3 regions of the Guyparkeria sp. SB14A genome follow, and region 3 is predicted to be linked to each of the others. Evidence: predicted binding sites of a transcription regulator. Region 3 holds the regulator's gene; each other region holds the start of a gene.
What was found. Region 3 encodes FliA, which starts transcription of late flagellar genes. Its sites were predicted from a motif close to GCTAAAGTTNNNNNNNNNNCNGCCGATA; they were not measured.
Positions count from the first base shown of each region.

Region 1: FAZ79_RS03985 (methyl-accepting chemotaxis protein) is a predicted target of FliA. The motif match lies at 2,505-2,532, and genes of this name have one in related genera.
Region 2: FAZ79_RS05810 (methyl-accepting chemotaxis protein) is a predicted target of FliA. The motif match lies at 7,186-7,213, and genes of this name have one in related genera.

Region 1 is NZ_SWAW01000006.1:21,640-31,762, forward strand. Features, by position in the region: gene FAZ79_RS03975 (diguanylate cyclase) at 91-1,980, opposite strand; gene FAZ79_RS03980 (hypothetical protein) at 1,977-2,324, opposite strand; gene FAZ79_RS03985 (methyl-accepting chemotaxis protein) at 2,606-4,240, shown strand; gene FAZ79_RS03990 (DsrE family protein) at 4,319-4,831, opposite strand; gene ubiA (4-hydroxybenzoate octaprenyltransferase) at 4,936-5,802, opposite strand; gene FAZ79_RS04000 (gamma carbonic anhydrase family protein) at 5,938-6,468, shown strand; gene FAZ79_RS04005 (zinc ABC transporter substrate-binding protein) at 6,491-7,456, opposite strand; gene FAZ79_RS04010 (metal-dependent transcriptional regulator) at 7,588-8,259, shown strand; gene dctP (TRAP transporter substrate-binding protein DctP) at 8,273-9,397, opposite strand; gene uvrD (DNA helicase II) at 9,533-10,123, opposite strand, start outside.
Region 2 is NZ_SWAW01000010.1:45,418-55,540, reverse strand. Features, by position in the region: gene xseA (exodeoxyribonuclease VII large subunit) at 1-424, opposite strand, end outside; gene FAZ79_RS05835 (hypothetical protein) at 588-908, opposite strand; gene guaB (IMP dehydrogenase) at 1,120-2,574, shown strand; gene guaA (glutamine-hydrolyzing GMP synthase) at 2,686-4,287, shown strand; gene tadA (tRNA adenosine(34) deaminase TadA) at 4,583-5,038, shown strand; gene FAZ79_RS05815 (ATP-binding cassette domain-containing protein) at 5,127-7,013, shown strand; gene FAZ79_RS05810 (methyl-accepting chemotaxis protein) at 7,275-9,194, shown strand; gene FAZ79_RS05805 (TerB family tellurite resistance protein) at 9,271-9,720, opposite strand; gene FAZ79_RS05800 (SprT family zinc-dependent metalloprotease) at 9,817-10,123, shown strand, end outside.
Region 3 is NZ_SWAW01000021.1:1,216-11,338, forward strand. Features, by position in the region: partial or broken gene flhF (flagellar biosynthesis protein FlhF) at 1-63, shown strand, start outside; gene FAZ79_RS08530 (MinD/ParA family protein) at 60-950, shown strand; gene FAZ79_RS08535 (RNA polymerase sigma factor FliA) at 962-1,669, shown strand; gene cheY (chemotaxis response regulator CheY) at 1,794-2,180, shown strand; gene FAZ79_RS08545 (protein phosphatase CheZ) at 2,190-2,960, shown strand; gene FAZ79_RS08550 (chemotaxis protein CheA) at 3,052-5,169, shown strand; gene FAZ79_RS08555 (chemotaxis response regulator protein-glutamate methylesterase) at 5,173-6,255, shown strand; gene FAZ79_RS08560 (ParA family protein) at 6,252-7,088, shown strand; gene FAZ79_RS08565 (chemotaxis protein CheW) at 7,088-7,969, shown strand; gene FAZ79_RS08570 (chemotaxis protein CheW) at 7,998-8,501, shown strand; gene FAZ79_RS08575 (DUF2802 domain-containing protein) at 8,498-8,932, shown strand; gene aroE (shikimate dehydrogenase) at 9,061-9,933, opposite strand; gene FAZ79_RS08585 (alpha-L-glutamate ligase-like protein) at 9,945-10,123, opposite strand, start outside.

The sequences.
Region 1 (10,123 bases), on a different contig from region 3:
ACCGCTGACCATCGTCGTCCACGAGCCCGGCACCCCGCCGATGGACGCCTGGCGGCTCGCGAAGGCATCGAGGTCGTGCCGATTTTCCCCCTACCGCTCGCGCTTTTGCCGGTACATGTCGGCGTCGGCCGCCTGCATGAGGGCCTCGGCGCTGCGACCGTCCTCGGGACAACAGGCCACCCCGATCGACACGCTCACCCGCGCCTCGCCCTGGTCGAGCTCGTAGGGCCGACCGACCTCCTCGCGCAGCTTGTCGACCACCACGCGCGCCTCGGCACGACTGGCGTGGCTGACCATCACCACGAACTCGTCGCCGGACAGGCGCGCCAGGCTGTCGGCCGACCGCATCTGCTCGCGCAGGCGCTCGGCCACCTGCTGCAGGAGCTGGTCGCCGGCGGCATGGCCGAACCCATCGTTGACCGCCTTGAACCCGTTGAGGTCGAGGTAGAGCAGGCAGAAGCCGATGCCGCCGTAGCGATGAAACTCGTTGACCGCCAGATGTAGCCGGTCGAGGAACAACCGTCGGTTGGGCAGCCGGGTCAGCGCGTCGTGGGTGGCCGCCCATTCCAGTGCGTTCTCCGCCTGCTTGCGCGCGGTGATATCGATGATCAGGATCAGCACGCTCGCCTCGGTCAGCGGCGAGCAGCGCCCCTCGTAGTAATGTCGCGAGCCGTCGAAGTCGAGGTGATACTGGTAGGTCTGCACCTCGCCGCTCGCCAACGTCCGTTGGATCACGGACAAGGTCAGCTCGGCGAGATCCGGCGGCAACACGTCCGCCACGGTGCGGCCCAGAAACGTCTCCGGCTCGGCCAGCAGGGGGATGCCGTCACCCGGCTCGAAATCGAGGATGCGACCCTCGGTGTCCATGGTGAACAGCAGGTCGGGCATCGCCTCGATGATCGCGGCATTGCGCCGGTGACTCGCGGCCAGGCGCCGCTCGCTGATCGCCACCTGCTCCAGCGCCGAGGCACGCCGCGTGAACAGCCAGCCGACCAGGAGCAGCAACAGCCCGGACACCACCGCCCAGATAAGCAGACGCCAGTGATGGTCATTGGCGTTGGCCGCCAGGCGGGACGACAGCAGGCTCAGGTCCTCGGCGGCCACCACGTCCAGCGGCCAGCCCGTCGGCCGGGCCAGCGCGTATTGAAACGCGTGACCACCGGACACGCCGGGAAACCGCCCGACCGGCTGCGCCGGGTCACCGGCCCGCAGCCAGTCAAGCAGGGTTTCCGACGGCAGGGTCGGGTCGGCCCGATCGAGCAGCAGGCCACCCTGACGATGGGCAAGCAACGAGACGAGGCGCTCGCTCGCCGTCACCCGATCGAGCAGCGCGGCCACGGCGGCGAGATCGATATACGCCACCAATACCCCGTGAAACGTCCCGTTCGCGTCGAGGAGTGCACGGCTCATCGCCATCAGGCGCGTGTCGCCCGCGTCGATCGGCTGGGAAAGGAACGCCGGATCCCCGGCGCGACGCGCGGGGGCCTTCACGTGGACACGGAAAAAGGCCTCCCCGGCGGGGTCGATCGGCAGGTCCGCGGCGCGACGGCGTGTGGCCACCGGCGCGCCCGATTCGTTGAGCCACCACAGGTCACGGACCAGGGCATTGGCATCGAGCGAGGACTCCATGGTCCGCGCGTGCTGCGAGGCCGGCTCGTCCAGGCGCTGGATCAGGCGCTCGCGGACCACCCGCAGGTCACGGTCGATGGCATCGAGCTCGCTGTCGATCAGGGTTGCCTGCATCAGCGCGACCAGTCGCGTGCGCTGTTCGACCTGTTCGTTGGCATGACGCTCATAGCGCTCGATCGCCTGCCAGCTCGACCAGGCCAGGACCGAGAAGATCAGTGCCCAGATCGCGAGCAGCAGCAACCCGACTCGATACGCCGGCCAGGTGGCGCGGGTCGGCGATCCGCTGCCCTGGATCGAGCGACCCGGAAGTGAGGCCCCGGCATCCTGGCGGGACTCCGAGGACGAAGTCATCCGTCGGTTTCCAGCAGCCGGACACGCGCCGCCCCGTCGCGACGGTCAATCTCGAACTCGACCTCGACGTACTCGGGCTCGTCATTCATCGGGGTGGGGTCATTGGTGCAGGCACAGCCGGCAACCACGCTGGTAAAGAACAGGCCGGCATGGATGCGCAATCGCGTCGCATCGCCCCGGCTGCTGATCACCATGACCGACAGGGCATCGCCCTGCGCGACGTTGCCGTGGGCCATGCCCTGCTGTAGCGGCAACTCGTCCGGGGACAGTGCCGACACCTCGGCCTTGAAGGTCGCCTCCCGGTCGGCGGGCGCGGCGCTTGCGGTTTGCGGCAGGGTCAACATCGCCAACTCCTCGTGCCGGGAAATGCCCGGCCATGGCTCGACTGTAGCGCATGGCGCGGAACGCATGAAGCCCGGCCCCGTGCCGCCAGGAGCGGCCCGCGCGGCAGGCGGACCGATCGTGCACTACCCTTTTGCGGTCTATGCAATCGGTCGACCCGACCAATCGGTTTATGAGCGAATGCTAAACCTTTCGTCCAACCGGCCGATACGCCAACTCAACAGCACCTTTCGCCCCGCGCGGGCCGACTCGCAGCAAATCGACCCGGCACAGGAGATCCATAATGAAGAACCTGCCCATCGGCACCCGGCTCGGCCTGGGTTTTGGCCTGCTCACCCTGTTGATCGTGCTGATCGCCGGGGCAGTCTGGACGCAGTACAGCCAGGTGCGCGACGCCCAGGCAATCAACCAGCACACCTACCTCGTGCTCGAGGAACTCGAGAGCCAGGTACTGTCCCTGGTGAACATCGAAACGGGCCAGCGGGGCTACCTCGTGACCGGCGACGAGAGCTTTCTCCAGCCCTATCACGACGGACGCGAGTCCTTCCTGCGCCGCAACGATCGGCTCGAGGAGATGACCGCGGACAACCCCAAGCAGTTGGAGCGCCTGGCCGAACTGGAAAAGCGTTACCACCACTGGATGGACAACTACATGCAACCGGCGGTCGATCTGCGCCGCGCGGCCGGCAATATCTCGCTGGAGGTGCGCCGCCAGGTCCAGGCCCTGATGGACGAGGCCAAGGCCGACATGGACGCCATGCGCGAGCTCGATCACGCCATGATCGACGAGGAGCGCGCCCTGCTCGAGGAACGCCAGGCCGCTCTGCAAACGGTCGATGCCCGCATGAAGGGCGTACTGTTCTTCGGCAGCCTGATCGGCGTGCTGATCGCCATCCTCGCCGGCCTGCTCATTACCCGCTCGGTGGTCCGCCCGATCCAGGAGGCCGTGGACATCGCCGATCACGTCGCCCAGGGCGACCTGACCATCGATCCGACCTCGGACGCGAAGGACGAGACCGGCCAGCTGATCCGGCGTCTCGGCGCCACCGTCAAGCGCCTGCGCGAGATGATGGGCGACATCTCCAACAGCTCCTCGCAACTGGCCGCGGCCACCGAGGAGATGTCGGCGGTCTCCGAGCAGACCAAGGGCGGGGCGGAGAAGCAGCGCGACGAGACCTCGCAGGTCGCCACGGCCATCACCCAGATGAGCAGCGCGGTCGAGGAGATCGCCCGGAACATGCAGAGCGTGAACGACTCGGCCACCGAGACCGACGATCGGGCACGGGCCGGCATGGAGGCGATGGACGACAACATGCGCGCCATGCAGTCGCTCGCCGACGACATGCAGCGCGCCGGCGACGTCATCCGCGACGTCAACAAGCACAGCGACTCGATCGGCTCGGTGCTCGACGTGATCGGCGGCATTGCCGAGCAGACCAACCTGCTGGCACTGAACGCCGCGATCGAGGCGGCCCGTGCGGGCGAACAGGGTCGCGGCTTTGCCGTGGTAGCCGAGGAAGTGCGCAGCCTGGCCAATCGCACCCAGGATTCGATCGGCGAGATCGAGCAGATGATCGAGAAGCTCCAGTCCGGCGTGCGCGAGGCCGTCGGCGTGATGGAGCGCAGCAGCGAGAGCGCCCGCGACACGCTCGACCGCACCGGCCACACCCAGGGCCTGCTCGACGAGATCGCCCAGTCGGTACGTCAGATCACGGATCTCTCCACCCAGGTGGCCAGCGCGGTCGAGGAGCAGACCGCCGTGACCGAGGAGATCAATCGCAACGCCGTGAACATCGACCAGGTCTCCAACGAGTCGCTCGATGCCATCGAGCAGATCAACACGGCCAGCGCCGATCTCGCCCGCCTGGCCGCGTCGCTCTCCGAGATGGTCGGCCAGTTCCGCCTCCAGCGCGGCTGAGTTTCGTCCGTCGCAATCAGCAAGGCCCCGCGTTTGGCGGGGCCTTTGTCGTTCATGTCGCGTCGACCGGGCGGGTGGTCAGAACATGGTGACCGGGTGGTAACCCTGGGCCTGCCAGCCGATCATGGCGACGAAACCGTCACCGGTCAGGTCCAGGCCGTCGAACAGCGTGTCGTTGTCGACCCCGAACACCTCGGTGGCCACCGCGCACACTTCCAGACGCACGCCGAGCTCGGCCAGCCGCGCCACCTCGGATTCGATCCGCATCAGGGTCGCCGGATCGGCCACGTCCTCGCCCGCCTCGGTGGTCAGGAACTGGACGGTCGGGCCGATGAAGACGATCACCAGGTCCGGCTCCAGGCCCTGGCGAACGAAATTGGCGTGCGTGCCGCGAATGATTTCCAGGTAGAACGCGGTCTTCTCGGCCTCGGTGAAGTCGATCTGGAAGACGCCCTTGGCCTCCTCCACCCCGGCGAGTGCCGCCGTGTCGTCGACGGGAGCGGCGGCCTGCGCCGACAAGGGCATCGCGATGGCCAGCACCACGGTGGCCATAAAGGCCGCCATGAAGGATTGGATCGTGCGCTTGATCATGGGAACACTCCGTTTCGCCTGAATGGGAACGCCGGCTGACCCGGGTAGGCAGACCAGATTACTTAGCCAGCTATCGGAGTGTAATCGGCCATGGCCGGCACTGCTCAGAGAAATCCCGCGATCAGGGCCAGCATGACGATGGCACCGAAGACGTTGTTGCGTCGAAAGGCCAGCACGCAGTCGTCGAGCTGGCGCGAGCGGGCGGTGCGCAGGATCCAGACGGCCGACACCGCGGCGACGGCCAGGCCGACGAAATAGCCGGCGGCGAGATCGACCATCGCGCCCACGGCCACCAGCCAGGCCAGCGTCCAGACATAGGAGAGCCCCACGGCCATGAGATCAAAACGACCAAACAGGATCGCCGAAGACTTCACCCCGATCTTGAGATCGTCCGGCCGGTCGGCCATGGCATACAGGGTGTCGTAGGCGAGCGTCCAGCCAATGTTCGCCAGCAGAAGCAGCCAGGCGACCGGGGCGACCTCGCCATGGTGGGCGGCAAAGGCCATCGGGATGGCCCAACCGAAGGCGAGCCCCAGGTGCACCTGGGGCAGGTGATGGAAGCGCTTGCCGAAGGGATAGGTGGCGGCCAGTATCACCGCCACCACGGACAGGGCGATGGTGGTGGCATTGAGCTGCAGCACCAGCAGGAACGAGATACCCACCAGGACGGCGAACACGCCCAGTGCCTCGCGCGAGGTGATCCGCCCGGTGGCCAGGGGGCGTCCCCTGGTGCGAGTGACGTGACCGTCGACGTGCCGATCGGCATAGTCGTTGATCGCGCAGCCGGCCGAGCGCATCGCGATCACGCCCAGGGTGAAGATCAGGAAGATGAACAGGTCGGGTTGCCCCGCGCCGGCGACCCACAGCGCCCAGTAGGTGGGCCAGAGCAGCAGGAAGATGCCCACCGGTCGATCCAAGCGGGTCAGGGCGAGGTAGGCGCGGGTTTTCTCGGCGATCAGGGACAAGGGGATACCTTAGCGGTCAGAAATCAGAGGGAAGATATCAGAACCACGCCCAAGCCTCTGCCCCTGACCTCTTCAAGCTTCCCGCTCCCGATACGCTAGAATGCCGGCCTGCAATCGCCCGATCGAACCCGAGGTTTCCGCATGATCCGCAATTTCCAGGCAAAGCTTCCGACCGTGGCCGAGGACTGCTGGGTCGACCCGACCGCGGTGGTGATCGGCGACGTGGTGCTGGACGAAGGGGTCTCGGTCTGGCCGAACGCGGTGCTGCGCGGCGATGTCCAGCAGATCCGTGCCGGGCGCCTGACCAACCTGCAGGACGGCGTGATCGTGCACGTCAACCAGCCGTCGGCCGCTCATCCGCAGGGCATGCCCTGCCGGATCGGCGAGGAGGTGACCGTGGGCCATCGTGCCATCCTGCACGCCTGCACGGTGGGCAACCGGGTGCTGGTGGGCATGGGCGCGATCGTGATGGACGACGTGGTGGTCGAGGACGAGGTGATCATCGCCGCGGGCAGCGTGGTCTCGCCCGGCAAGGTCCTGGAAAGCGGCCACCTCTACGTCGGCGCCCCGGCACGCAAGATCCGCCCGCTCAGTGACGAGGAACGCGAGCACCTGGTCGAGTCGGCGCGCTTCTACCGCGAGCTGGCGCAGGACCATCGCGCCAGCGGGTGATCGGCACGCCCACGGTACCCGGTTACTCGGCCGGCGCCTCGTTGCCCGCCGCCGGTAGCGGCTTGAGTCCCAGGATCAGTTCGCTGACGTTCTGACGGAACAGCCCGATGAACGTCCCGGTCGGGAGGTTGCTGTCGCCGAGCCACAGGCCGGTCAGCGGAGGCGCCAGGCCAACCGACTCGGGCAGCGCCGAGCCGCGCTTGTCCTCGAGCCATTGCTCGAGCGCGCCGTCGCCGACCCCGGCCACCGGGAAGACGTGCGGCGTCTGATTGCGCTCGATCAGCTCGATGGCCTTCTCGCTCTCGGCGGCGTCGGTCACGTTCAAGAGCTCGAAGTGATAGGCCTTGGCGAAGTAGGCGAACACGTCGTTGTCGGTGACCAGCACCCGCTCGCCCCGCGGGATGTCTTCCAGCAGGCCCTCGGTCTCGCGGTCAAGCGATTGCAATTCGATATTCACCCGCAGGCGATTGCCCTCGATCTCGCCGGCGACCGACTCGAGACGCTCCTTGAGCTCGATCGTCAGGTGATCGACCGCGTACTGGAGCAGCGAGGGATCGTGGTAGGTGTGCGGGTTGACGCCGTCCTCGGTCTCGATCAGGCGAAACTCCGGAATGCGATCGGTCAGCGTCACCCGGTCGGATGAGTCGCGCGCCTCGGCCGCCTCGATGAACTCGGGCATCAGACCCAGCCCCTGGTAGACCACGAGATCCGCCGACTCGATCCGCTCGCGATCGTCATCGTCGAGCTCGTACCCCAGCGGCGAGCGCTCGCCCTCGACGACCGCCTCGACCTCGACGAAACCGCGGGCGAGGTTCTCCACCAGGTTGGCGGTCATCGAGGTGTCGGTCACCACGACCAGCGTGTCGATATCCTCTTCGCCACCGGCGTATTGCAGCACCTCGTCCTGGGCGTGGGCCGCGGGGACCAGGATCACGGCGGCCAGCGACAGGGTCGCGGCGTGGGAAAGCCAACGGAAGAATGTCTGCACAACGAGCCTCGGATAGATGAATGCGTGGGGCGAGATCTGGCACGCGTGATGGTAGGAACCCGCGCCCGCCGGCGCAAGGACGTCTCGCTGCGGGCATGCTAACGTAAGGTCCCCCGACCCGAGGCGTAACCATGGCGAGCACCGCGTACGAGGATTACCTGAAAGCGATCTTCAAGCTGGCCGAGCAGTCGCCGGAGCCGGCGGTGTCCACCTCGGCGATCGCCGACCGGCTGGGCATCGCCCGCGCCTCGGTCACGGCCATGCTCAAGCGCCTGCACGCCGACGGCTTGATCCATTACGCCCGCTACCAGGGCGCGGCGCTCACCGACGCCGGCTGGACCATCGCCGTCGACATGATCCGTCGCCACCGGGTGATCGAGACCTTCCTCGCCCAGGACCTGAAATTGCCGCTGGCCGAAGTCGATGCCGAGGCGGAAATCCTCGAGCATGCCTTTTCCAGCCGCCTGATCGATCGATTGTGGGACCACCTCGGCCAGCCGGAGTTCGACCCGCACGGCGCGCCGATCCCACGCCCCGACGAGGCGCCGGTCGAACGCCGCCAGATGGTCGCGCTGGGGAGTCTCGCCATCGACGAGGGCGCCACGGTGGTGCGTCTCGCCGCCGAGAACGCCGCCGACCTGCGCCGGCTCACCCAGCTGGGAATCCTGCCCGGCCAGTTCGTCCGTCGTCGCGCCAGCCAGCCGGGCTCGGCCGACGTGGTGGTCACCATCGGTCGCCACGAGCGCCCACTGGCGGCCACCCTGGCCGAGCGGGTCTGGACCATCCGCTCGGCCAGCGAGTAGCCGCCCGACGGACTCAGTCGAGGAAGCGCTGGCGCGAGGTGAGGAAGGTGTACTCCGAGCCCTCGGTCCAGCCGGCCACGTCGCGGCGGTAGTCGGTCAGCGACTCGTAGACCCGCTTGGCGAACGCGTCGCCCTCGGTGATCTCGGCAAGCACCTCGTTGGACTTCTCGAACAGCGCTTCCATGATCTCGTCGCTGAAGTAGCGCAGCTCGACGCCGTGCTCCTCGGTGAGCGTCTTGAGCGCCCGGTTGTTGCGCGCGGTGAACTCGGAAAGCATGTCCAGCGCCGCGCTCTTGATCGCCCCCTCGACGATCTGTTGCAGGTCGGCGGGCAACGCCTCGTAGGCCTCCTGGTTGATCAGGGCCTCCATGGTCGCCGACGGCTCCTGCCAGCCCGGCGCGTAGTAATACTTGGCCGCGCGGTGGAAACCGAAGGCCAGATCGTTGAACGGGCCCACCCACTCGGCGGCATCGATGGTGCCGTCGTCGAGCGCCTGGAACAGCTCGCCGCCCGGGGTGTTGACCACCGAGACGTCCAGCCGTCGCAATACCTCGCCACCGATGCCCGGCAGGCGCATCTTCAGCCCCTTGAAGTCCTCGACCGACTCGATCGGCTTTCTAAACCAGCCACCCATCTGCGGGCCGGTGTTGCCACCCGGACGCGGGATGATGCCGTGCGGCTTGTAAAGCTCCTCCCACAGCGCGATGCCCTCGCCGTGGTAGAGCCAGCCGTTCATCTCGTCGGCGGTCAGGCCGAAGGGCATGGCGGCAAAGAAGGCCGCCGCCGGCATCTTGCCCTGCCAGTAGTAGGCCGCGCCGTGGCCCATCTCGGCCGTACCGGCCTTGACTGCATCGAACACCTCGAGTGCCGGGACGATCTCGCCGGCGCCATAGACGTCGACCACCAGCCGGCCGCCGGACATATCGGTGATGTACTTGGCGATGTTGTTCGCACCGGTGCCCAGCCCCGGGAAGTTCTTCGGCCAGGTGGTGACCATCTTCCAGCGGATCGGGTCGGCCGCGGTCGGGCCGCTCGCGGTGGCCGCACCGGCCTGTTCGCCGGTCTCGCTGTTGCAGCCGGTCAGGGCAGTGGCGGCGCCGGCGACACCGGCCCAGGTCAGAAACTCGCGGCGTTTCATGGCAGGACTCCTTAGATGGGTTCGGATGATTCAGTATTTGAAAAAACAGGAGGCGCGAGCCGGAAGCTCAAAGCCTGAAGCCGGAAGAATAGCCGCTTAAAGCTTCCCGCTTCCAGCTTCCAGCTTCACGCTCGGCTAGGCCGGCTGGAGATTCGCATACGACAGGATCAACCACTTCGCGCCGTGCTGGCCGAAGTTAACCTGCACCCGCGCCGAGGCGCCGGTGCCCTCGCAATCGAGGATGGTGCCCTCGCCGAACTTCGCATGACGCACGGTCTGGCCGATCTCGAAACCGGTCTCGTTCTGCTTGTGGGTGCGCGGGCCCGGCTCGCCCTCGGGTCGCCGGGCACCGAAGGCCGCCGCTGCACGGGTCGCCCGCGGGCGGACCTCCTCGACAAGATCCGGCGGCAGCTCGCCGAGAAAGCGCGACGGCATGGGGAAGATCTGCTTGCCGTGCAGCCGGCGCGACTCGGCGCAGGTGATGGTCAGCTGCTGTTCGGCGCGGGTGATGCCCACGTAGCAGAGCCGGCGCTCCTCCTCGAGGCGGCCGGGCTCGTCGATCGACATCTGGTGCGGGAACAGGCCCTCCTCGACCCCGACCAGGAACACCTGCGGGAACTCGAGCCCCTTGGCCGCGTGCAGCGTCATCATCTGCACGCAGTCCTCCCAGGCCGCGCCCTGCGCCTCGCCCGCCTCGAGACTCGCGTGCGCGAGGAAGGCCTCGAT
Region 2 (10,123 bases), on a different contig from region 3:
TCGGCGTGGGTCGCTTGTGCTCGGCAGCGAACAAGCCCTCGGCAAGCAGGCGTTGCTTGAGCCGCTCGAATTCGGCCGCCAGTCGCCCCTCGCCGGCCGGGGCAATCGACTGGACGATCAGCTGGTAGGCGCCGCGCTCGGTGTAGATACCCAGCCGGCCGGTGGCGACCACCTCCTCGCCCTCGCGCAGGGGGTGGGCACAGCGCTGCGCATTGCCGCGAAAGAACGCGCAGCGCAGCTGGGAGCGCTCGTCCTTGAGCGCGAAGTAGTGATGCCCGGAGGCCGCGCGCTTGTGCTCGCTGATCTCACCGATTACCTCGACCACCCCGAACACCTGCCCGAGCAGATCGCCTGCCTGCTTGTTGATCTGGGTAACCGAAAGCGCAGTCGCGCCCACGCCCGGGGCGCCGGAGTTGAACGGCATGTGCCTGTCCCCACGTCTGTCCAGAAGGCGGGCGAGCCCAAGGAAACGCTCGCCGAATGCCACATGAAAAAGGCCGCGAACAACGTCCGCGGCCCCGGAATGCTTGCTGTTTCAGGCGGTCGGCCAACCCCTGGGGCTGGCCGAAACCCTCAAATCCTGGCGATTACCAGGAGTTGTACGGACCGGCGTCCTGCTCGGCCCACTGCTTCTCGGCCAGTGCCTGCAACTCCTTGATGTACTCGGCCTTCTCGATGGCCTTCTCGTACTCGCCCTTCTTGGCCAGCTTGTCGGCTTCGCCGAACAGGGCGCTCTTCGGGTGCGGGCTCCAGGCCGCGTAGCCCTTCTCTTCAACGGCCTCGACCGCTGCCTGGGCTTCCTGCTTGGCCTTCTCGTAGTCGGCTTCGCTGGCGGCGTTGGCCATACCGGCGGTACCGATCAGGGCAAAGCCCGCAGCTGCGGCAACAACGCGTGCTGTTTTAATCATTATTTACTGCCTCCTAGGTGGTTTGCTCTGGTAGCGAGTCCGACTCTAGCGCAATCAAACTCGGTATGCCAACAAGAGCCTTTTTATGCCGCCAAAACCGCATCCGGATGACGCCTGGACCGGGACCGAAGGCATCCGGACGTTTACCCGCCGCGCGCAGGTCACTATAATTGCGCGGACACTTTCTACCATCCGCAAGAGTCCCCCAACCATGCGAATCCTCGAGGAAGGTCTCACCTTCGACGACGTGCTGCTCATCCCGGCCCGCTCCTCGGTACTGCCGCGGGATGTGTCGCTCGTCACGCGCCTGACCCGCAATATCGAAATCAACATCCCGCTGATCTCCGCGGCGATGGACACGGTGACCGAGGCGCGCCTCGCCATCGCACTGGCACAGGAAGGTGGCCTGGGGATCATCCACAAGAACATGACGGCCGCGCAGCAGGCCGAGCACGTCCGCCGGGTGAAGAAGCACGAGTCCGGCGTTATCAAGGACCCGATCACGGTCTCGCCGGACACCAGCATCCGCGACGTGCTCAAGATCACCCGCGATCATTCGATCAGCGGCGTGCCGGTGGTCAGCGAAGGCAAGCTGGTCGGCATCGTCACCAGCCGCGACCTGCGCTTCGAGCAGAACCTCGACCAGGCCGTCGCCAACATCATGACCGGCGAGGACCAGCTGGTCACGGTCAAGGAAGGCGCCGGGCGCCAGGAAGTGGAGGCCCTGCTCCACAAGCACCGTATCGAGAAGGTGCTGGTGGTCAACGATGCCTTCGAACTGCGCGGCATGATCACCGTCAAGGACATCCAGAAGTCCACCGACTACCCGAACGCCTGCAAGGATGCCTCCGGGCAGCTGCGCGTCGGCGCGGCCGTCGGCACCGGCGGTGACACCGAAGAGCGCATCGAGGCGCTGGTCGCCGCCGGCGTCGACGTGATCGTCGTGGACACCGCCCACGGCCACAGCAAGGGTGTCATCGATCGGGTGGCCTGGGTCAAGAGCCGTTACCCGCAGGTCGACGTGATCGGCGGCAACATCGCCACCGGCCAGGCCGCCCTCGAGCTGGTCGAGGCCGGCGCGGACGCGGTCAAGGTCGGCATCGGCCCGGGCTCGATCTGCACCACCCGCATCGTCGCCGGTGTCGGCGTGCCGCAGATCACTGCCATCTCCAACGTCGCCGAGGCGCTCAAGGGCTCGGACGTGCCGCTGATCGCCGACGGTGGCGTGCGCTTCTCCGGCGATTTCGCCAAGGCCATGGCCGCCGGCGCCCATTCGGTGATGGTCGGCTCGATGCTGGCCGGTACCGAGGAATCGCCGGGCGAGGTCGAGCTGTTCCAGGGCCGCTCGTACAAGTCCTACCGCGGCATGGGCTCGCTCGGCGCGATGCAGCAGGGGTCGTCGGACCGCTACTTCCAGGCCGAGACCACCGCCGAGAAGCTGGTGCCGGAAGGCATCGAGGGCCGCGTCCCCTACAAGGGCTCGCTGGTCGCGATCGTGCACCAGATGATCGGTGGCCTGCGTGCCTCGATGGGCTACGTCGGCGCCAAGGACATCGACACCATGCGCAAGCTGCCACAGTTCGTGCGCATCACGAACGCCGGCATGCTCGAATCGCACGTCCACAACGTGTCGATCACCAAGGAGAGCCCGAACTACCGGGTCTGATCCAATCCCGCGCCCCGCGGGGCGCCTCGGTTTACAACGACCCGGCCTTGCCTGCCGGGTCGACTTGTTACAGGGCCAAGCCGCCCTTGCCTGAACAACACGGACCTGACGATGACCGCTTCCTCGACCATCCCGCACCCCGATATCCACGCCGAGCGCATCCTGATCCTGGATTTCGGCTCGCAGTACACGCAGTTGATCGCCCGGCGCGTACGCGAGTCGCGCGTCTACTGCGAGATCCACTCCTGGGATGTTGACAACGCCTTCGTCCGTGACTTCAACCCCACCGGCATCATCCTCTCCGGTGGCCCGGAGTCGGTGATCGACCCGCAGAACGCGCCCGCCGCACCCGAGATGGTCTTCACGCTGGACGTGCCGGTGCTGGGAATCTGCTACGGCATGCAGACCATGGCCGCGCAACTCGGCGGCAAGGTGGAGAACGCCAGCCACCAGGAGTTCGGTTTCGCCAAGGTGCGCGCGCGCGGCCACACCGCGCTACTGAAGGACATCGAGGACGAGGTCACCGAGGAAGGATTCGGCCTGCTGGACGTCTGGATGAGCCATGGCGATCACGTGGTCGAACTGCCCGAGGGCTTCAAGCTGATGGCCTCCTCGGACAACGCGCCGATCGCCGGGATGGCCGACGAGTCGCGCCACTTTTACGGCGTGCAGTTCCATCCCGAGGTCACCCACACCCGCCAGGGCGCGCGCATCATCGAGCGCTTCGTCCGCGACATCTGCGACACGCAGGGGCTGTGGCGCTCCGAGGCGATCATCGAGACGATGATCGAGCAGGTGCAGGAAAAGGTGGGTGACGAGGAAGTGATCCTCGGCCTGTCCGGCGGCGTGGACTCCTCGGTGGTCGCCGCCCTGCTCCACCGCGCCATCGGCGACCAGCTGACCTGCATCTTCGTCGACAACGGCCTGCTGCGCGAGGGCGAAGGCGACCAGGTGATGCGCACCTTCGCCGAGCACCTGGGCGTGCGCGTGATCCGCGTCGATGCCGAGGACCAGTTCCTCTCCCGGCTGGCCGGCGAGGCCGACCCGGAGAAAAAGCGCAAGATCATCGGCAACACCTTCATCGACATCTTCGATGCCGAGGCCGGCAAGCGCGAGAACGCCCAGTGGCTCGCCCAGGGCACCATCTACCCCGACGTGATCGAATCGGCCGGCTCCAAGACCGGCAAGGCGCACGTGATCAAGTCGCACCACAACGTCGGTGGCCTGCCCGAGCACATGAAGCTCGGCCTGGTCGAGCCGCTGCGCGAGCTGTTCAAGGACGAGGTCCGTCAGATCGGCCTCGAGCTCGGTCTGCCCAGCGAGATGATCATGCGCCATCCCTTCCCGGGGCCGGGCCTGGGCGTGCGCATCCTCGGCGAGGTCAAGCGCGAGTACGCCGACCTGCTGCGCCGCGCCGATGCCATCTTCATCCACGAGCTGCGCGAGGCGGGACTGTACGACCAGGTCTCGCAGGCCTTCGCCGTGTTCCTGCCGGTCCGCTCGGTGGGCGTGATGGGTGACGGTCGCCGCTATGACTACGTGGTCGCCCTGCGCGCCGTGGAAACCATCGACTTCATGACCGCCCGCTGGGCCCGCCTGCCCTACGAGTTCCTGGAGAAGGTCTCGTTGCGCATCGTCAACGAGGTGCGCGGCATCTCGCGGGTCGTCTACGACGTCACCGGCAAGCCGCCGGGCACCATCGAGTGGGAATGACGCCCGCTAGGGAAGGCCTGCACGAATCCGATGCCACTCTGGCTTGGCGAGTCGTTCGTGATCAAGGCGCGATGTCGCCGGCGTGCCGGTGGCCACGTCAAGACATTGCAACGCGGGGCACGGGCGACTCGCCAAGCCCCGCCGGGCGAGCCTTGGGCCGGGCATCTGCTGCGTTGTCGTCCGAGGATGCGGGAACACCCTTCCGCGGCGGACGAACGCCTTGCATCTGCCCGGCTCCAGGCACGCAGGGCGGTATCGGATTCGTGCAGGCCTTCCCTAATCGACTCGGACAACGATGACCGGACGCGACCGCCGCTTCATGCAGGAGTGCCTGGCCCTCGCCCGGCACTCGATCGAGGCCGGCGAGGTGCCGGTCGGCGCGGTGGTGGTCGACGCCGGCGGCCGGGTGATCGGCCGCGGCCACAATCGGCCGGTCGCCCTGCACGACCCCAGCGCGCACGCCGAAGTCCTGGCCATGCGCGAAGCGGGCGCTTTCCTGGGCAACTACCGGCTCGACGACTGCACGCTCTACGTCACCTTGGAGCCGTGCCCGATGTGCCTGGCCGCCGCCTCGCATGCGCGCATCAGTCGTATCGTGTACGCGGCCCCCGACCCGCGTGCCGGCGCCTGCGGTAGCGCCATCGACCTCAACCGTGCCGACTGGCACCACTTCCGCCCGGTGATCGACACCGGCCCCTGCGAGGCCGAGGCCGCCGCCCTGCTCACCGGGTTCTTCCGCGACCGCCGCTGACCGACGAATCCGTCCATAACGGCGCGAAGCAACCGCGTACAATGTGCCGCTCTTCCCTACTCTCACCTGCCACCAGATCCCCTGACCCATGCCCCTGCTGACCGTCGACAACCTGCAATTCGCCATCGGCGACCGCAAGCTCCTGGACCACGCCAACCTCACCATCGAACGCGGCGAGAAGCTCGCGCTGATCGGGCGTAACGGCGAAGGCAAGTCCACCTTTCTCAAGATGCTCGCGGGTATCCAGCGCGCCGACGACGGCCAGATCCGCCTCGAGCCGGGCTCCAGGGTGGCCTACCTGCCGCAGGACCCGCACCTGGACACCGACGAGTCGGTCTACTCGGTGATCGCCGAGGGCCTGGGTGACCTGCACGACGTGCTCACCGAGTACCACCGGCTGGCGCAGAACGCCGACAGCGATGCCGCCCTCGACCGCCTGTCCACCCTGCAGCACGAACTCGAGACGCGCGACGGCTGGATGGCCGGCCAGAAGATCGACGAGGTGATCACCCGCCTCGGGCTGGACCCCGACGCCTCGGTGCGCGGGCTCTCCGGCGGCGAGCGGCGGCGCGTGCTGCTCGGCCAGGCCCTGGTACTCGAGCCGGACCTGCTGCTGCTCGACGAGCCCACCAACCACCTGGACATCGCCGGGATCGAATGGCTCGAGGAGCTGGTGCGGCGCTTTACCGGTGCCGTGGTGTTCATCACCCACGATCGCGCGTTTCTTAAGCGCCTGGCCAACGGCATCATCGAGCTCGATCGCGGCCACCTGACGAGCTGGCCGGGCGACTACGACAACTACCTGCGCCGCGTCGAGGAGCGCGCCAACGCCGAGGCGCAGGAGAACGCGCGCTTCGACAAGACGCTCGCCCAGGAAGAGGTCTGGATCCGCCAGGGCATCAAGGCGCGACGCACCCGCAACGAGGGCCGCGTGCGCAACCTGGAGAAACTGCGCGCCGAACGCGCCGCCCGGCGCGAGAAGGCCGGCAAGGTCGAGCTCTCCGCCAGCTCGGGCAAGACCTCCGGCAAGATCATCGCCGAGACGGATCACGTCAACGTCACCTTCGGCGAGAAGACCGTGATCCGGGACCTTTCCACCACCATCCTGCGCGGCGACCGGGTGGGCCTGGTCGGCCCGAACGGCGCGGGCAAGTCGACCCTGATCAAGCTCCTGCTCGGCCAGATCGAACCGACCTCGGGCAAGATCAAGCGCGGCTCGCAGCTCGATATCGCCTATTTCGATCAGCACCGGGCCCAGCTGCGCGACGACTGGACCGCGCTCGAGAACCTCTGTGACGGCGGTGACCGCCTCGAGGTCGGCAACAGCAACGTCCACGGCATCGGCTACCTGCAGCAGTTCCTGTTCACCCCGGAACGGGCGCGCACGCGCGTCGAGCTGCTCTCCGGCGGCGAGCGCAACCGGCTGCTGCTGGCCAAGCTGTTCGCCAAGCCGGCCAACCTGCTGGTCCTGGACGAACCCACCAACGACCTGGACCTGGAGACGCTCGAGGTACTCGAGCAGGCGCTCGCCGACTATCAAGGCACCCTGCTGCTGGTCAGCCACGACCGCGCCTTCCTCGACAACGTCGTCACCAGCCTGCTGGTGTTCAAGGGCGACGGCGAGATCGAGGAGGTCATCGGCGGCTACCAGGACTACCTCGACGAGCAGGCAACCGCCAAGCCCGCCCCCACCGGCAAACCCGCGCCCAAGCCCGCATCCGCGAACAAGACCGTGGCCGGGAAACCCAGGAAGCCGAAAAAGCTGTCCTACAAGGACCAGCGCGAACTCGACGCCCTGCCCGCGCGCATCGAGGCGCTGGAATCCGAGCAGGCCGAGTTGCAGACCGCCATCAACGACCCGACCTTCTATCAGGGCGACGCGGCCGAAATCGAAGCGACCCTGGCCCGGGTAACCGAACTCGAGGGCGAACTCGAGGCCGCCCTGGAGCGCTGGATGGAGCTCGAAGGCGACTGACGCCCCTTCCCTAACCGGCTAACGGAAAGCCGGGCAATGGACTCTCGTATTCGAATTCGCTAATGTGCGCGCCCTTCCAAGGGTTGCGCACCAGTGGGCTACTGGTACGGACGCACGCGGCAACCGGCTGAAAAGGATAGACAGCGAACTGTTACCCGAGCGAAACGCTCGGGCTAAAGGACACGGGATACCTGCCGATTGAACGGACCCGTCTTTCGAAAAAATCGACACCGCCCTAACGCCGTCGTCACGGAGCCAGCCATGCCCGCCCTGTTCAAGAATCTGACCATCGGTGCCCGACTCGCCCTCGGTTTTGCCCTGGTCATCGTCTTCATCGCCGCCCTGATCATCCCGCTGGTGATCACCGAGTTCTCCGCCACGATCAAGCAGGCCCAGCAACGCGAACTGCGCGGCCTGTTCGAGAGCGCCCAGGCCGAGATCGCCGCCGAGGGGCGCCTGGCCGAGGCACTGGCCACGGCGGTCTCGCGCATTCCGGACATCGAGCAGGCCATGGCCGAGCAGGATCGCGACCGGATCAGCGCGATGACGCTGCCGGTCTTCGCCCCGATGCGCGACGACTACGGCGCGCGCCAGTTCCAGTTCCACCTGCCGCCGGCGACCTCCTTCTTCCGCGCCCACAAGCCGGAGAAGTTCGGTGACGACCTGTCCGGCTTCCGCAAGACGGTGCTGGCCACCAACAACCAGAGCGAAGGCGTGCGCGGGCTCGAGCGTGGCGTGGCCGGTCTCGGCATGCGCGGCATCGCCCCGATCCGCTACCAGGGCGAGCACCAGGGCAGCGTCGAATTCGGCATGAGCTTCGGCCAGCCCTTCTTCGACAAGTTCAAGGCCGGCTACGGGGTCGACATCGGCCTGTACCTCGAGACGGACGCGGGTGGCTTCGAGGCCTTCGGCTCGACCCTCGACCAGCCCGGCACGCTCGATGCCGAACAGCTACGCACCGCCCAGCGCGACACCACCATCTGGGAACACATGCTCGGCGAGACGCCGGCGGTCACCTACGCCCACACCGTCGCCGACTTCTCGGGCAACCCCGTGGGCGTGCTTGCCGTGAGCATGGATCGCAGCGAGTACGTCGAGCGCCAGGCCGCCGCCCGCAACAAGGTGATCTCGGTGATGGCCGTGGCGATCGCGATCGCCGCGCTGATCGGCTTCCTGATCACTCGTAGCATCACACGGCCGCTGCGTCGGACCGTCCAGGCGATGGACGATATCTCCAAGGGTGACGGCGATCTCACTCAGCGCCTCGACGAGAGCGGTCGCGACGAGATCGCTGACCTGTCGGCCGCGTTCAACCGCTTCGCCGGCAAGATGCGCGACTCGATCCACGAAGTCGCGAACTCGACCGGCCAGCTCTCGGCCTCCGCCGAGGAACTCTCGCAGATCACCGCGGACACCAACGAGGGCGTGCAGAAGCAGCGCCAAGAGACCGAGATGGTCGCCTCGGCCATGAACGAGATGACCAGCACGGTCCAGGACATCGCCCAGAACGCCTCGGGCGCTGCCGATGCCGCGCAGAATGCCGACGAGGAGGCCAAGGACGGTCAGCGCGTGGTCAACGAGACCATCAACCACGTCGCCGCCCTGGCCGACGAGATCGAGGAAGCCGGTACCATCATCGGCAACCTCGAGACCGCCAGCGAGAAGATCAGCACCGTGGTCGACGTGATCCGCGAGATCGCCGAGCAGACCAACCTGCTTGCGCTCAACGCCGCGATCGAGGCCGCCCGCGCCGGCGAACACGGCCGTGGCTTTGCGGTGGTCGCCGAGGAGGTCCGTTCGCTCGCCAGCAAGACCCAGGCCTCCACCCAGGAGATCCGCGAGATGGTCGAGAGCATCCAGGGCGGCTCCAAGCAGGCGGTCGGCGCCATGCAGAGCAGCCAGGAGCACGCGCGCAAGACCGCCGACCAGGCCCGCGAGGCCGGCCAGTCGCTGGTGACCATCACCCGCGCGATCGAGACGATCACCGACATGAACCATCAGATCGCCTCGGCCGCCGAGGAACAGGGTCAGGTTGCCGAGGAGATCAATCGCAACGTCACCAATATCAACGAGGCGGCCTCGCAGACGGCCGAAGGGGGCCAGCAGACCTCGACGGCCAGCCACGAACTGGCCCGACTGGCCTCGCAGCTGCAGGCGCTGGTCAACCAGTTCAAGACCTGACCGGCGACAGCGCCGAACCAGAAAAGCCTCGCACCAGCCGGTCGCGGGGCTTTTTCTATTTCGCGCAAGGCGTGACTCAGCCGGCGGCTTCCTCGGCCCGCACCCGGGCGCGGATGAACTGGCTGTGCGGCACGTAGAGCAGATCGGCGATCTGACGGATGATCGATTCCTCGAGGTGGTGTTTGCCGGCATCGGCGTAGGCGACCCGCCAGAGGGTCTCGATCACCTGGCCCTTCTGATCCGGAGAAAGTTGCTCGTTGAGCACGCGCACGAACGGAAACAGCCCGGTGGAATCGTCCACCTCGGCCGCGGCATGGCGCACCAAAGCCTCCGCCGCGTCCGGCGCCATGGCGAAATCGTCGATCAGGGTGTGACGAATCACGTCGAGTTCGTCCTCGGCGACGTCGAAGTCCGCCCGCGCCACCTCCATCAACAGGATGGCCACGGCCGCGTCGAGTCGGGTCTCCCGAGTGGTCTCGGTGGCGGGCTGGTCGGGGAAGAACAGCGCTTGCAGTGTCTTGAGCATCCGGGGCCTCGATCATTGGCGGGAAACTGGATTCGCGTGCGACCAGCGTAGTCGCTTGCCGTTCCGCTCGCCGCGCTCGGGTAGACTGCGTCCCCAATGAAACGCCTGCTCCCCAAACGAACCACCCAGACACGCGTCAGCCGACTCGACCACCCACTGGGCGAGGTCCGGGTGCAGCGGAAATCAATTCGACACCTCTACCTGCGGCTCGACCCGGCCGACGGTTCGCTGCGGGTCAACGCCCCCCGCCGGGTCAGCGACCGCGCGGTGCGAGCCTTTGTCACCAGCCGGGCCGGCTGGATCGAGGAACAGCGCCGCAAGCTGGCCAGTCGACCGCCCGTCATCACCCAGGGCCAACTCCCGGATCGACTCCACCTGTTCGGCGAGGAACACGCGCTTGTCT
Region 3 (10,123 bases):
CAGTCACAACTCGAACACACCGACCGGGATGATCCGCTGTGGATGCTCAATCAAGCCGGATGACAACCCAACCCGTCAGCGGCCACGACCAGGCCGACGGGGCGCGCCACGCCAACGCCAATCGCCCGGTGCGGGTGATCGCCGTGACCAGCGGCAAGGGCGGCGTGGGCAAGACCAACGTCTCGGTCAACCTTTCCGTGGCACTCGCCCGCAGCGGCGACCGGGTGGTATTGATGGATGCCGACCTGGGGCTCGGCAACGTCGACGTCCTGCTTGGTCTACAGTCCCGGGGCAATCTGTCCCACGTGCTCGCCGGGCAGGCGACCCTCGACGAGATCATGCTCGAAGGCCCCGAGGGCATCGGCATCCTGCCGGCGGCCAGCGGGGTGGCCAGCATGGCCGGGCTGACGCCCGCCGAGAACGCCGGGTTGATCTCGGCCTTCTCCGGCATGCGTTGGCCGGTCGACACCCTGGTGGTCGATTCGGCCGCGGGCATCGCCGACTCGGTGGTGCGCTTCGCCGAGGCGGCCAGCGAGGTGGTCGTGGTGGTCTGTGACGAACCCGCCTCGATCACCGATGCCTACGCGGTCATCAAGGTGCTATCGCGCGAGCACGACGTCACCCGCTTCCACGTGGTCGCGAACATGGTGCGCGATGCCGCCGAGGGGCGGCGGCTGTTCGAGAAGCTCTCGGTGGCGGCCAAGCGGTTTCTCGACGTGACGCTCACCCACATGGGATCGGTGCCGTTCGACGATTACCTGCGTCGGGCGGTGCAGCGTCAGAAGACCGTCGTGCAGCTTTACGGCGGGGCGAAGTCGACGCGGGCGTTCACGGCGATGGCGGACAAGGTCAACCAGTGGCCAGTGCCGCGCGGGCCGCAGGGGCAGTTGCAGTTTTTCGTCGAGCGACTGGTGAACAACGCCGAGCTGGACCCCGAGAACCTGCTATGAATGCACGCGCCATGTATCAGAACGTTCAGGCCGGATCGACCGAAGCACTGGTCGCCAAGCACGCCGATCTCGTCAAGCGGGTCGCCTTCCACCTGCTCGGCCGGTTGCCTTCGCACGTCCAGGCCGAGGACCTGATCCAGGCCGGCATGGTCGGGCTCCTGGATGCCGCGCGCCTGTTCGATGGCGACAAGGGCGCGTCGTTCGAGACCTACGCCGGGCTGCGCATCCGTGGCGCGATGCTCGACGAGGTGCGTCGCAACGACTGGGCGCCGCGCTCGGTCTACCGGCGCCAGCGCGAGATCGCCCAGACCGTGGCGGAGATCGAGTCCGAGACCGGGCGCGAGGCGCGCGATGCCGAGGTCTGCGAGCGCATGGGCATCACCCTCGACGAGTACCACGCCGCACTCACCGATTCCTCCTCGGTGCACGTGGGCTCGCTCGATCACGGCGGCGAATCGGAAAACGAGACCTTCGACATCGCCGATCCCAACAGCCGGCAACCCGACGAGGCGCTGGCCGAGGATCACTTCCAGCGCGATCTCGCCGACTGCATCGACGAGCTCCCCGAACGGGAAAGACTGGTGATGTCCCTGTACTATGTCGAGGAACTCAACCAGAAAGAGATCGGCGCGGTGCTCGGCGTCAGCGAGTCGCGCGTCTGCCAGATCCACAACAAGGCGATCATGCGGTTGAAGACCGCGATGAACGCCTGGAAATAGCCGACCGATACCGCGCCCGTTGCTGCGACGGGCTCAATTATTTCCGGTCGGCGCCGATAGACCCTATCAAGCAACCCGAACAAGGCAACCTGCCTGGTACTGACAAACGATCCCAGGGGCGAAAATGGACCGAAACATGAAGATCCTCGTGGTGGACGATTTCTCCACGATGCGCCGGATCATCAAGAACCTCCTCAAGGAGCTTGGCTTCACGAACATCGAGGAGGCCGATGATGGCCAGACGGCATTGCCGCTGCTCAAGCAGGGCAATTTCGATTTTCTCGTCACCGACTGGAACATGCCCGGCATGACCGGCATCGACCTGCTGCGGGCGGTCCGTGCCGATGCGAACCTCGCCAGTCTGCCGGTGCTGATGGTGACCGCCGAGGCCAAGCGCGAGCAGATCGTGCTCGCCGCCCAGGAGGGCGTGAACGGCTATATCGTCAAGCCGTTCAACGGGGCCACCCTCAAGGAGAAGATCGACAAGATCTTCGAACGCGTCGAATCGTAGGGGCGCGGGATGACTCAAACAGAAGAGCAGGATTTCCAGCCGGTGGTCGGTCGCGAGAAGCGCCTGGCCGATGCCCGCGCGCTGGTGGAAGCGATCGAGAACGAGGATTCGGCCGGTGAGGCGCAACTGATCGGCGAGCTCACGGCTGCCTACTCGGGCAACATCTTCGACGAGGTCGGGCGGATGACCCGCGAGGTGCACGACACCTTGAAGAGCTTCGCCGAGGACGAGCGCCTGGGCGCGTTGGCCGAGGACGAGATGCCGGACGCGCGCGACCGCCTTCGCTACGTGATCACCCTGACCGAGCAGGCGGCCACGCGCACCCTGACCATCACCGAGGAAGCCACGCCCACTGCCGAGCAGATCGTCGATCGCTCGCAGCGACTCAAGGGCGAGCTGACTAAAGTCGCCGCGAGCGAGGCCGATAACGCTCGCCTGGGCGGCGTGGTCGACTCGATGACGCGTTACCTCGACTCGACCACGAATTGCGGCGAGCGCCTCAAGGGGCAGCTCACCGAGATCATGATGGCCCAGGAATTCCAGGACCTGTCCGGCCAGCTCCTGATGCGGGTGATCGACCTGCTCGAGCAGCTCGAGGAAAAGCTGGTCGGGCTGTTGCAGATTACCGCCCCGGTACGCGGCGCCAAGGGAGAGGACGGCAGGTCCGCCCCGGTCGAGCGGGCCGAGGACGGCGTCGGGCCGCAGTTGCCCAACGCCGGGGACAACGTGGTCAAGAACCAGGACGACGTCGACGACCTACTCGCCAGCCTGGGGTTCTGACCCGGCCGGTCGAGAAAATTGCCCGTCCGGCACGGCCGGGCAGGAACGTGGCGCCCACAGGGAAACGCCACCGAGCGAATGAGAGGCAAGCATGGCATTCGAACCCGACAACGAGCTGTTGCAGGACTTCCTGATCGAGGCCGGTGAGCTGCTCAACGGGCTGGATCAGCAGCTGATCGAGCTGGAGCAGTCGCCCGATGACGCCGACCGGCTCAATTCGGTGTTCCGCGCCTTCCATACCATCAAGGGCGGGGCCGGCTTCCTCGAGGTGCACCCGCTGGTGGAGGTCTGCCACCGCGCCGAGGACATCTTCAACCTGCTGCGCAACCACGAGATCACCATGAACAGCCGCATCATGGACGTGATGCTGCAGGTGATCGACGTGCTCAACGACATGTTCGACGCCCTGCGTGGCGGCCAGTACCCGGAAGACGTCTCCAAGGCCTTCCTCAAGGAAATCGAGGGGCTGGCCCACCAGGACGACGCCCCCGCGCCCGCCGCCCCGGCCGAGCCCGCCCCGAGCGAGGCCTCCGCGCGCGCCGAACCCACCCCGGCCACCGAGCCCATGGCCGACGAGGACGACGCCTTCGATCGCATGCTCGCCGACCTGGATGCTGCCGAGTCGGAATCCCCGTCGGCAAGCGGCGGCGCCGACGACCTGATCAGCGACGAGGAGTTCGAGAGCCTGCTCGACGAACTCCACGGCAAGGGCAAGTTCCAGGCGCCGACGCCGGAGGCGGATGCCGACAACGCCGAGGAGGCGAGCAGCGCCGCGGATTCCGACGAGATCACCGACGAGGAATTCGAGGCGGTGCTCGACGGGCTCTACGGCAAGGGCAAGGGGCCGACGGCCGCGGCCCCCAAGGCCGATGAGCCGGCCGAGGCGGCTGCCCCCGCGCCGTCGCCGCAGCCGGCCGCCGCCAAGAGCGAACCGCCCAAGCCGGCGGCAAAGCCTGCCGAGTCCACCAAGCCGGAGGCCAAGGCCAAGGGCGCCGACGCCCACAAGGCCCCGGTGGAAACCACCGTGCGTGTCGATACCGAACGGCTCGACAGCATCATGAACCTGGTGGGCGAGCTGGTGCTGGTGCGCAACCGCATGAACACGCTCAAGTCGACCTTCGAGAACGAGGAGATCGCCTCGGTCATCGCCACGCTCGACATGGTCACCTCCGACCTGCAGGGCGCGGTGATGAAGACCCGCATGCAGCCGGTCAAGAAGGTGTTCGGCCGCTTCCCGCGGGTGGTGCGCGATACCGCGCGCACGCTGGGCAAGGAGGTCAACCTCGAGCTCGAGGGCGAGGACACCGACCTCGACAAGAACCTGGTCGAGGCCCTGGCCGACCCGCTGATCCACCTGGTACGCAACGCGGTCGACCACGGCATCGAGATGCCGGACGACCGCGAGGCGAACGGCAAGGATCGCGCGGGTACCGTGCTGCTCTCGGCCGCGCAGGAGGGCGATCACATTCGCCTGTCCATCCAGGATGACGGCTCCGGGATGGACGCCGAGGTGTTGCGTCGCAAGGGCGTGGAGAAGGGGGTGGTCGATCCCGACACCGCCGAGCGCCTCACCGACCAGGAATGCTTCGAGCTGATCCTGCACCCGGGCTTTTCCACCAAAGACCAGATTTCCGACATTTCCGGTCGTGGCGTGGGCATGGACGTGGTCAAGACCGCGATCACCAAGCTCTCGGGCACCATCAGCATCGACTCGGTGCAGGGCGAGGGTACCCAGATCAACATCAAGGTACCGCTGACGCTGGCGATCCTGCCGACGCTGATGGTGATCGTCTCCGGTCGCAAGTACGCCATCCCGCTGTCGGTGGTCAACGAGATCTTCGAGATGGCCGACAAGGAAGTGAACGTGGTCGACGGCCAGTCGACCATCACGGTGCGCGACCGCGCCGTGCCGCTGTTCCGCATGACCGACTGGCTGGCCCTGCGTGGCGAAAAGCCGGGCACGCGCTGCGAGACCGACCAGGTGGTCATGGTCCAGCATGGCGCGCAATTGATGGCCCTGGTGGTCGACTCGGTCATCGGCCAGGAAGAAGTGGTGATCAAGCCCTTGGGCGAGCTCCTGCGGGTGGTCGACGGGTTTGCCGGCGCGACCATCACCGGCGACGGACACATCGCCCTGATCCTCGACCTGCCGGGCATGGTGCGCCGCAACACCGGCCGTGGTCGTCAACGCCTGCGTTCGGTGGCCTGACCGATGCCGATCCGCCTTCTGATCGTCGACGACTCGCTGTTCTTTCGCCGTGCGCTGCGTGAGGTCTTCTCCAGCGACCCGCGCCTGGAAGTGGTGGGCGAGGCGTCAAACGGCCGTCAGGCCGTGCTCAAGGCCTGCGAACTCAAGCCCGACATCATCACCATGGACGTCGAGATGCCGATCATGGACGGCATCTCGGCGGTGCGACGGATCACGGATCGTTGCCCGACCCCCATCCTGATGCTCTCGGCCCTGACCAAGGCCGGGGCCGAGGCCACGCTCGATGCGCTGGATGCCGGCGCGGTCGACTTTTTTCCCAAGAACGGCGACGACCCGGAGGATACGCTGGCCCGCTCCGGGCGGCGGCTGTGCTCGCGGGTACGTATGCTGGCGCTGCGCTCGCAGCGCGAGTCCGGCTCCGGGGGGGCTGGTGCCGGGGCACGTTCGGAGACCCCTCCGGCGGCTTCCGAACCGCGACAACGCGGCGGGCGAAGTGCGCCCAGCGGCTTTCTCAGCCGCCAGGGCCTGGTCGTGATCGGTGCATCGACCGGTGGCCCGGCCGCCGTGCCGGCCGTGCTCGGCAAGCTGCCCACGGACTTTCCGGTGCCGATCGTGATCGCCCAGCACATGCCCGGCGCCTTCACCGGCCCGTTCGCCCAGCGGCTGAACGACTCCATGCCGATCCGCGTGATCGAGGCCTCCGACGGCGAGGTGCTCCGCCCGGGCACCGCCTACGTCATCCCGGGTGGCAAGCACGGCGAGCTCGCCGGACGGCACGGTGCCTACAAGCTCAACCTGCGCGCCCCGGTTGCCGATGAACACTACCGGCCGAGCGTCAGCCTGGCGTTTTCCTCGGCCGCGCGCGTGGCCGGGGACGACCTGCTGGCGGTGGTGCTGACCGGCATGGGGGACGACGGCGCCGAAGGGGCGCGTCAGGTCACTGCGGCGCGCGGTCATGTCTGGGCGCAGGATCAGGCGACCAGCGTCATCTACGGGATGCCGGCGGCCGTGGCCAAGGCAAACCTGGCCGAGTCGATCCTGCCCCTGGGGCAGATCGGCGCGGCGATCGGAGGGGCATTGCGATGAAGATCTGGGCCGTAGCGAATCAGAAGGGCGGGGTGGGCAAGACCACCACCAGCGTCAGCCTGGCCGGGCATCTCGCCCGCGAAGGCAAGCGGGTGCTGCTGGTCGACCTCGACCCGCACGGTTCCATGACCGTCTACTTCGGCATGGAACCCGAGGCCCCGGGCGCGAGTGTCTACTCGCTGTTCAAGTCGGCCGCCGAGGGCCAGCCGCTCGACCCGGCCCGCGTGGTGCACCCCACCGCGTTCGACGGCATCAGCCTGATGCCGGCCTCCACGGCGCTGGCCACGCTCGACCGTCAGCTCGGCATGCGTGACGGCATGGGGCTGGTGCTCAAGCGCTCGATCGACCGCATCCGCGACGACTATGACTACGTCCTGATCGACTGCCCGCCGATCCTGGGCGTGACCATGGTCAATGCCCTGGCGCTGGCCGAGTTCCTGATCGTGCCGGTGCAGACCGAATTCCTCGCGCTCAAGGGCCTCGAGCGGATGCTGCGGACCTTGGCGATGGTGCAGCGCTCGCGCCGGCAGCGACTCGAGTACGTGATCCTGCCGACCATGTTCGACCGTCGTACGCGGGCCTCCCACGACACGCTGCGCATCCTGCACGATCGCTATCACGACGACGTCTGGACCGACGTCATCCCGATCGACACCCAGTTCCGCGAGGCGAGTCGCCAGGGCAAGCCCTTGCCGATGATCCAACCGGACGCCCGCGGCAGCGAGGCGTACAAGCAGTTTCTCCACTGGCTGGAAACCCACGTCGGGGGGCAGGCGATGGCGCCCGCCGCCGAGCTGGGTGCCAGCGGTGCCCGTCTGCAGGAGTCCCGCTGATGGCCGCCGAAAAGCAGCATGACAGCCGGCAGTCGATCGTCGATCAGGACGCCGCGATCACGGCCTACCTCGACGGGCTGCTGCGTGACCCCGAGGCCGATGGCCAGCCCGAGGCCAGCGCACCCCGTCGTGCGCCCGGGCTCAAGGTGATCAACGTGCCGGAGGAAGCCCCGGTCGCCGCCGACGCCACCCCGGCGCCCGCCGCCCCCGTCGAGCAGCCGGCCGACGAGGGGGAGACCGGCGCGGCCAGCGACGTGACTGCCGAGTTCGACGACGTTGCCGAATCCGACCTCCTGGAGGCCGCCGGTGCCGAATCTCGTCCGATGGAGGCCGAGTCGTCCGTGGAGACGATGGACGAGGCGTCCGCGCCCGTCGAATCGGCTGCCGCGGAGACGACGAGCGAGCCCGCGACCGCCGATCATGAGCCGGAAGCCACGGCTGTCCCGGCCGAGCCGGTGCAGGACGACCGCTGGGCCTGGCTGCGCGTCGGTGGCATGACCATGGCCGTCCCGGCCGGTGCCGTGGCCTCGCGGCACGCGGACCCCGTGCTGGATCCGGTCCCGGGCGCGCCGGCCCACGTGGCCGGTGCGCTGAACGTCGACGGGCGTCCGCGCCTGATCCTGTCGTTGGCGACGCTTACCGGTCTGCGCGAGCGAGACAATGCCGCGCGCGAGGTCTTCCTGCTCGGCAAGGGCGGCTTGTGGGGCGTGGTCGGTGAACGTGTCGATCAGCCGCCCGCATTGGACGACGAGGCCGTCGAGTGGCGCAGCGAGTCACAGAAAGCGGGTCGCCGTCCGTGGCTTTCGGGCACGGCGTCGGCGATGGGTGTGGCCGTGCTCGACGAAACCGGCCTACGCGCGGCGCTGCGAGCGTCTCGGTGATCCAGGTGACCCAAGAGGTGAACACAAGATGAATCAAGCGATGGAAAAGACCCGGACCGCGGAAGAGTACGACGAGGAACTCGAGGCGCAGGACCAGGGGCCCTTGTCGCGCTGGGTCAACTTCACCGTCGATGACGAGACCTACGCCCTGAACGTGCTGGACGTCCAGGAGGTGTTGCGCGACGCGGAGATCACCCCGATTCCCGGGGCCCCGGACGCCATCATTGGCATCATCAACCTGCGCGGCAACGTGGTGACCGTGGTGGACGCCCGCACCTTCTTCGGCCTCGAGGAAAAGGCCTGGGACGAGAACAGCCGGATCATGGTCATCGAGGTGGCCTCGGGCGAGATCGTCGGCCTGGTGGTCGACAGTGTCGCCGAGGTAATCGCGCTGCCGCAGACGGTGGTCGATCAGGCCATGATGGCGGTCGCCGATGACCGGGCGCGACATATCCTGGGCATCGTGCCGCAGGACGAGAAATTGATTATCCTTGTCGACATGAAGAGTCTCTCCGAAATCTCGACCCCATGACCCTGCCGCCCCTCTGGCTTGCAGCCGCCGCCCTGGTCCTCGGCCTGATCGTCCTGTTGGTCACCCTGTCCCTGCATCGCGGGGTCAAGCGGGCGCAGCTGACCCGAGAGCGGTGGTTCCAGACCCAGCTGGAGCGCCTCGAACGGGAACATCGCGGTCTCGAGTCGGCACTGGCCGGTTTCGGTCGGCACATCGATCAGATCGACGAGCGCGTCGAGACACTCGGCGAACGGATTACCCAGCTCAACGCGCGCATCGATGCGGTGGCGGCCGACGACGATCAGCCGGGCTTCGGTCATGCGCTGCGACTGGCCTCGCAGGGACGGGTAAGCGTCGACGAGCTGATCGAGGACTTCGGCCTGTCGGAGAGCGAAGCGCGGCTGCTGATGCAGGTCAATCGGCCGGAAGAGGATCGCCGCTTTTCGCCGTGATGCGGGCTCCGTCGCTCCGCTCGTCGGCGGATGACAGGCAACAGACGAAAGAAGGCCCGCCAATCTGGCGGGCCTTCTTTCGTTGGGGTCAGGGAAACCCGGCGGGGTTTCCTGGGATGGTGTGTCCGTCAGTCCTCGGCCTCGCGCTCGGCGGCCGCGCGGATCGCCTCGCGCAGCAACTCGCGCACCGGGGCCGTGTCCGGGCGCTTGCCGTGCCAGAGGGTGAAACTCTCGGCCGCCTGCTCGACGAGCATGCCCAGTCCGTCCAGGGCACGCCCCCCGCGCGATGCGCCCCATTCCATGAACACCGTCGGCTTGGCGCCGTAGGCCATGTCGTAGGTCACGGTGCCCGAGCCGACCAGGGCGTCCGGCAGCGGGGGAAGCTGCGCCGTCAGGCTGGCCGGTGTGGCATTGATGATCAGGTCGAAGCGGGATTCCTCGATGCCCGCCAGCGGACAGCCGGAGAGCAGGCAGTCGCCGGCGGCGTCGCTGAATTCCTCGACCAGGCCGTAGGCCCGTTCGGGGTTGCGGTTGGCGACCACCAGCTCCTGGGGCGCTTGTTGCAGGAGGGGGGCAAGCACTCCGCGCGTCGCCCCACCGGCGCCCAGGATCAGCAGGCGACGGCGGGTGATCTCGACCCCATGGAAGGCGAGATCGTTGACCAGGCCGACGCCATCGGTGTTGTCGGCGTAGATCGGCTCGTCGCCGGACTCCGGGAAAACCAGCGTGTTGGCCGCCAGGGCCCGCTGGGCGCGCTCGCTGTGTGTCGTTGCCAGGTCGAAGGCCTCCAGCTTGAACGGCACGGTCACGTTCATGCCGCGACCGCCGCGCTCGATGAAGGCGGCCACGGCCTCCTCGAAGCCGTCGATCGGCGCCCAGATCTTCTCGTAGGTCAGCTCGATGCCAACCTGACGGGCGAAGGCGCGGTGGATCAGCGGGGATCGCGAATGCTCGATCGGATTGCCGATCACGGCGTACAGCGCTGGCGTGTTGGTGGCCATTGGGGTCCGGGTCACAGGTTCATGGGGGCGAGGTGCTCGCGCGACCAGGCGGCCCGTTCGGCCGCCGTTTCATCGCGCGAGAGGTGGTCGACGTGCTGGTCGACGCGCTCGATACGGTGACGCAATCCCTCGCCGTTTGCAACCTGGATGGAGAGCCCCGGACGGGCGTTTAGCTCGAGGATCAACGGCC